Regions from separate parts of the Rahnella sp. ATs2 genome, predicted to be linked through region 1. Evidence: predicted binding sites of a transcription regulator. Region 1 holds the regulator's gene; each other region holds the start of a gene.
What was found. The regulator PhoB, encoded in region 1, activates phosphate uptake and scavenging genes when phosphate is short. The targets are predictions, from matches to a motif close to CTGTCATAAAACTGNCNNAT.
Positions count from the first base shown of each region.

Region 2: ACJY2G_RS23010 (MIP/aquaporin family protein) is a predicted target of PhoB. The motif match lies at 812-831, and genes of this name have one in related genera.
Region 3: serA (phosphoglycerate dehydrogenase) is a predicted target of PhoB. The motif match lies at 1,587-1,606, and genes of this name have one in related genera.

Region 1 covers NZ_JBLYPL010000009.1:194,145-196,420, reverse strand. The annotation lists gene sbcD (exonuclease subunit SbcD) at 1-816, opposite strand, end outside; gene phoB (phosphate response regulator transcription factor PhoB) at 1,055-1,744, shown strand; gene phoR (phosphate regulon sensor histidine kinase PhoR) at 1,767-2,276, shown strand, end outside.
Region 2 covers NZ_JBLYPL010000029.1:34,017-36,292, forward strand. The annotation lists gene rraA (ribonuclease E activity regulator RraA) at 1-114, shown strand, start outside; gene zapB (septal ring assembly protein ZapB) at 179-418, opposite strand; gene ACJY2G_RS23010 (MIP/aquaporin family protein) at 995-1,843, shown strand; gene glpK (glycerol kinase GlpK) at 1,889-2,276, shown strand, end outside.
Region 3 covers NZ_JBLYPL010000005.1:49,559-51,834, forward strand. The annotation lists gene serA (phosphoglycerate dehydrogenase) at 84-1,322, opposite strand; gene rpiA (ribose-5-phosphate isomerase RpiA) at 1,661-2,276, opposite strand, start outside.

The DNA of each region.
Region 1 (2,276 bases):
GTTGAGCGTCGCGCCGTCCAAATCGAGTAAGTACACACTTTTGGCTTTACTCAGTTCGTCAAAACTCAGTGCAATCGGCGAACCGCTGTAACGGATATGTTCGGTTTTGGCGACGCACTGTGCGCGGTGGATATGACCAAGTGCCACGTAATCGACCGGCGGAAACGCCTGCGCCGGGAAGGCATCGAGTGTGCCGATATAGATGTCGCGCACGGAATCGGAGGTGCTGACGCCAACCGTGGTCAGATGGCCGGTAGCAATGATCGGTAGCGAAACGCCGAGTTCGTCGCGTTTGGTCTGCGCGGCCTGCCACAACGCGTCATAATGCGCGGCGATGGCTTCCTGTAATGCCAGCTGTTTGTCGCTGCCGGATTGTCCCGCCTGACTGGCGAGCAAATCCCGCGGACGTAAAAACGGAATAGCGCAAAGTACCGCGCCCGGTTTTCCGTCACGCTGGTTGAGCACTAAAATCTGTTCAGAGAGGTTTTCGCCGACGGTCGCAATCACCCGCGTATTCAGGCAGGAAAGCAGCTCACGTGATTCATTTAATGTCGCGACAGAATCGTGATTTCCGGCCAGTACAATCAGCTGACAGCCGGTTTGTTGCAACTCGACGACGAAGCGGTTGTAAAGCTCGCGGGCATAGCTGGGCGGCGAACCGGTATCGAATATATCGCCTGCCACAATCACGGCATCTACCTGATGTTGCTGCACCTGACCGGTCAGCCAGCGCAAAAATGCCTGATGTTCGGCGGCGCGGCTTTTGGTGAAAAAGTACTGGCCGAGGTGCCAGTCTGACGTGTGGATCAGGCGCATGAGACTCCCGTATGGATCCTGGATGACGACAATGGGGCAAAGTATAAACGTCGGCGGGGGACGCTGTCCCCGATAAATCGGACCAATTTCAGCGAGATGGCAGCTGAATAGAAGAAATGTATCTGTCATATTTGACTGTAATGAACCATCCTTTCTATTCATAAATCTGTCACAAAACTGACGCATAATGGCGCCCGCAATCAAATAAAAGATCGCTAACCTATTGGCAGGACCTACGATGGCAAGACGTATATTGGTGGTTGAAGACGAAGCTCCAATCCGTGAAATGGTGTGTTTTGTACTGGAACAGAATGGCTATCAGGCAGTAGAAGCTGAAGATTTTGATTCAGCCGTTGGCCAGCTGGTAGAACCTTACCCTGAACTTATCCTGCTCGACTGGATGTTACCCGGCGGTTCCGGTATTCAGTTTATCAAACATCTCAAACGTGAAGCACTGACCCGCGAAATTCCGGTGATGATGCTGACCGCCCGCGGTGAAGAAGAAGACAGGGTGCGCGGCCTGGAAGTCGGTGCCGATGATTACATCACCAAACCGTTTTCTCCAAAAGAACTGGTTGCACGTATTAAAGCCGTGATGCGCCGCATCTCGCCAATGGCGGTGGAAGAAGTGATCGACATGCAGGGTTTAAGCCTGGATCCGTCGTCTCACCGTGTGATGGCCAACGAGCAGGCGCTCGATATGGGGCCGACCGAATTTAAATTATTGCACTTCTTTATGACCCACTCCGAACGTGTTTACAGCCGCGAACAGTTGCTCAATAACGTCTGGGGCACTAACGTTTATGTGGAAGATCGCACGGTAGACGTGCATATTCGTCGTTTACGTAAAGCGCTGGAAACCAGTGGACATGACAGAATGATCCAGACTGTTCGTGGAACCGGATACCGTTTTTCAACGCGTTATTGAGTCCCCACAGCGGAGAATCTGTGTGCTAGAACGTTTGTCATGGAAACGATTGGCCGGTGAATTCTTTCTCTTTTGCCTGCCCGCGTTAATCCTCGGTATCTTCGTCGGCCATTTCGGCTGGCTCCTCTTTGCGTCGCTGCTGGCGGCGCTGGGCTGGAATTATTACAACCAGCTCAAACTCTCTCACTGGCTGTGGCTTGACCGCAGCATAACCCCGCCGAATGGCCGCTGGAGCTGGGAGCCTCTGTTTTACGGGCTGAACCAGATGCAGATGCGTAACCGCCGTCGCCGTCGTGAATTAGGTCAGCTCATCAAACGTTTCCGCAGCGGTGCCGAATCATTACCCGATGCGGTGGTATTGACGACGGAAGAGGGCAATATTTTCTGGTGTAACGGACTGGCGCAAGATTTGCTCGGTTTCCGCTGGCCGGAGGATAACGGACAACACATCTTTAACCTGCTGCGTTATCCCGAGTTTCGTACCTGGATCCAGACCCGTGATTTCAGCCGTGCCCTGAATTTGCAACTCAAT
Region 2 (2,276 bases), on a different contig from region 1:
GGCGAAAGCGACATTCGTGTCAATTTTGGCGGCGTCACCTTCTTCTCCGGCGATCATCTGTATGCCGACAATACCGGCATCGTGTTGTCAGAAGATCCGCTCGATATTGAGTAAACCGCTGTTTTCAGCCACAAAAAAGGACGCCGAGGCGTCCTTTTTCATTGAATGGCGGAAGTACTCAGACTTCTTCCATTTTTCCCAACAGTGCACGCAGACGATCCTGCCAGACGTGTTGTTCTTCTTTCAGCTGCGCGTTTTCACGCACCAGAGACTCGTGATTGCCGCTGGCCTGCTGAACTTCCTGAGACAAGGTATTGTTCTGCTCTTTCAGTTCTTCGATTTCCATCTGCAACAGAGTGATGGTATCAATCGCTTGCTGAACTTTAGCTTCTAATTTCTCAAATACTTCAAATGACATTTTTCGGTCCCCTTATGTTCGCAAGGCGCACATCTTATGTTCTGCCGCATCGTCCGGACACGGCTCAAAAATTCCTGCACTCCGTCGATTTTCATAACGAATTCAATTCAAAATTTCGTATAAACGTCGGGTGTCTTAACGGGTGATTGTATGTAGCCAGCTTTGCCCTGTCTACCCAGAACCCCTTTATCCACGCAGTCTGTTGCAATTTAACAGTGCCGGGTATCAGGAAATGCTTAAAAAGCGGTGCCTCTTACCAGAAATCGTCCTTAATACCGAATAACCTTAGCCGCCGTAGTGCCATGCGGCGGGGTGTTCGTTTGGCTCAAACGCCCGTATAAAATGTTAAACCCTGTGCTTTTTGCTCTACATCAAGTTAAGCCAATACGCGAAATCGCTCATTTTTATGACACGACACACAAAATTTGATTTCGCTATTTCTCGTTTATGCTCGTTAACGATAAATTCACATTACGTTCTCATTTAATGATGAACGTCAAAATCCGATTACGTTCACGTACGCACGACAGAAAAATTATAACTAACCATTAACATCATCCTTAGCAGGATCAAACTATGAGCCAAACCATGAGTTCCACATTAAAAGGTCAGTGCATCGCTGAGTTTCTGGGTACCGGGCTTATCATTTTCTTCGGTGCGGGCTGTGTTGCTGCGCTGAAACTTGCCGGAGCATCCTTTGGCCAGTGGGAAATCAGTATCGTCTGGGGATTTGGTGTGGCAATGGCCATCTACCTGACTGCCGCGATTTCAGGCGCACACCTGAACCCGGCTGTAACCGTCGCCTTATGTTTGTTCGCGAACTTTGAAGGACGCAAAGTTCTGCCTTACATCATCGCACAGGTTGCAGGCGCCTTCTGTGCCGCCGCACTGGTCTACGGCCTTTATTACAATCTGTTCTTCGATTTCGAGCAAAGCCACAACATGGTGCGCGGCAGTGTCGAAAGTCTGGATCTGGCCGGTATCTTCTCGACCTATCCAAACCCGCACATCAGCGTATTACAGGCATTCTTCGTTGAAACCGTGATTACTGCAGTTCTGATGGCGCTGATCCTCGGCCTGACTGACGACGGTAACGGCCTGCCGCGTGGCCCGCTGGCACCGCTGCTGATCGGTATTCTGATTGCAGTTATCGGCGCATCAATGGGGCCACTGACCGGATTCGCCCTGAACCCTGCGCGTGACTTCGGTCCTAAACTTTTCGCCTACTTCGCTGGCTGGGGCAAAGTCGCCTTTACCGGTGCCCGCGATATCCCTTATTTCCTGGTGCCTATTTTCGGTCCGCTGGTGGGTGCTGCCCTGGGTGCCGCCGGTTATAAAGCGTTGATTAGTCGTCATTTGCCACATCAGATTAATGTGCCGGTTGAAGATAAAGCACCGCAGCCAACCAAACAGCGTAAGGCCTGATCGGCTAAACTGTTCCACAGCTTACTTATTCGCAGGATGAACATTATGTCAGCAGATACGACTCACGAAAAAAAATACATTGTCGCACTCGACCAGGGTACGACCAGTTCACGCGCCGTGGTTCTGGATCACGATGCCAACATCGTCAGCGTTTCACAGCGCGAATTCACCCAGATATACCCTAAATCTGGCTGGGTTGAGCATGACCCGATGGAAATCTGGTCTTCGCAAAGCTCGGTGCTGGTGGAAGTGCTGGCGAAAGCCGACATCAACTCTGATCAGATCGCCGGTATCGGTATCACCAACCAGCGTGAAACCACCATCGTGTGGGAAAAAGAAACCGGCAAGCCAATCTATAACGCGATTGTGTGGCAATGCCGCCGTACTGCTGACATCTGTGAAAAGCTGAAAAAAGATGGCATGGAAGAGTACA
Region 3 (2,276 bases), on a different contig from region 1:
TTCCCGATATCCCTTCTTCTTTCTCTGAAACCAGAAAGCAAAAAACCGCCTTGCGGCGGCTTTGATATTTACGACTGATGTAATCAGTACAGCAAACGTGCGCGGATAGTGCCCGGAATGGCCTTCATCAGTTGCAGCGCAGTGGTCAGCGTATTGATATCCGTTTCTGCATCAATCACCACATAACCGATTTCAGGGCTGGTTTGCAGGTACTGCGCAGCAATGTTGATACCCTGCTCCGCAAAAATCTGGTTGATGCTGGTCAGCACACCCGGACGATTTTCGTGGATATGCAGCAGACGGCTGGCTTTCTCGGTATGTGCCGGCAGAGAAGCTTCAGGGAAGTTAACCGCTGAGAGTGTTGAACCATTGTCAGAGTACTTCGCCAGTTTGCCTGCGACTTCCAGACCAATACCTTCCTGCGCTTCCATCGTCGAACCGCCGATGTGCGGCGTCAGCAATACGTTGTCGAATTCACACAGCGGAGAATTGAACGGGTCGCTGTTAGTCGCCGGTTCTTCCGGGAAGACGTCGATAGCCGCACCGGAAAGATGTTTGTTACGCAGCGCATTGCACAGCGCAGGGATGTCGATGACCGTACCGCGTGAGGCGTTGATCAGCAGTGCGCCCGGCTTCATCTGCGCCAGTTGCACTTCAGAAATCATGTCTTTGGTTCCGGCTGTTTCCGGCACATGCAGCGTGACGACGTCGCTGGTATTGAGCAATTCTTCCAGTGTGGCAATCGGCTGCGCGTTGCCCAAAGGCAGTTTGCTTTCAATGTCATAATAGAAGACGCGCATCCCCAGGCTTTCCGCCAGAATTCCCAGCTGCGTACCAATGTGGCCGTAACCGATGATACCCAGACGTTTACCGCGCGCTTCAAACGAGCCGACAGCCAGTTTGTTCCAGATACCGCGGTGCGCCTTGGCGTTAGCTTCAGGAATGCCACGCATCATCAGCAGCATTTCGCCCAGCACCATTTCGGCAACCGAACGGGTATTGGAGAACGGTGCGTTGAAGACCGGAATACCGCGACGGGTCGCCGCTTTCAGATCCACCTGATTAGTCCCGATACAGAAACACCCAACAGCCACCAGTTTTTCGGCTGCCTGGAACACTTCTTCAGTCAGCTGAGTACGCGATCGGAGTCCAACAAAGTGCGCATCACGGATCGATTCTTTCAGCGACTCCGTATCTAAAGCACCTTTGTGAAATTCAATATTGGTGTAGCCCGCGGCACGGAGTGTATCAACCGCACTTTGGTGGACGCCTTCCACTAACAAAAATTTAATCTTGTCTTTCTCAAGTGATACTTTTGCCATTTCCCGACCCTATATTTTTCTGGCTGAAATCGAACTGCTAGGTGACTGCTCACAGTCAACATAACAAAAAATCCGCCATCATCAATACAAACGATTGCCTGACAGGCAGCAGAAGGCTCACCTCGCCAGAAGGTTTTCAGCATTTCATGCTGGTTAGATTTTATGGAGCCAGACGTTCAGGAGGAGAATTTCAGGAATGTGACATAAGTCACCAAATTAAGGCTTTTGAAGAAAAGATGATTCAGCCAGAAAATTATCATCTTCATAACATTGTGTTATGACAGGAGTGTGTCTGGCTGCTTTTATCTGAGCAGCCAGATCTTCTGCTTATCGCTGGATTATTTCAGCTTAACAGTTTTAACGCCTTCAGAAGTCCCGACCAGCGCCACGTCAGCACCACGGTTAGCAAACAGGCCGACGGTCACGACACCGGCGATCCCGTTGATCTTATTTTCCAGCGCGATGGCATCCATAATGCTCAGATTATGCACGTCGAGGATCACGTTGCCGTTGTCGGTCAGGACATTCTGACGGTACTCCGGCAGACCGCCGAGTTTCACCAGTTCACGCGCAACATAAGAGCGCGCCATCGGGATCACTTCTACCGGCAGCGGGAATTTACCCAGCACATCAACCTGCTTGGAAGCATCCACGATACAGATGAATTTTTTGGCAATCGCCGCAATGATTTTTTCGCGGGTCAGCGCTGCACCGCCGCCTTTGATCATCTGCATTGCGCCGTTGATTTCATCCGCGCCATCAACATACACATCCAGGGAGTCCACTTCGTTGCTGTCGAAAACGTGGATGCCTAAGCTTTTCAGTTTTGCGGTAGAGGCGTCTGAGCTGGAAACCGCGCCTTCAATCTGGCCTTTGATGGAACCCAGTGCGTCAATGAAATGTGCGGCGGTGGATCCGGTACCGACACCGACAATGGTGCCCGGCGTGACGTAA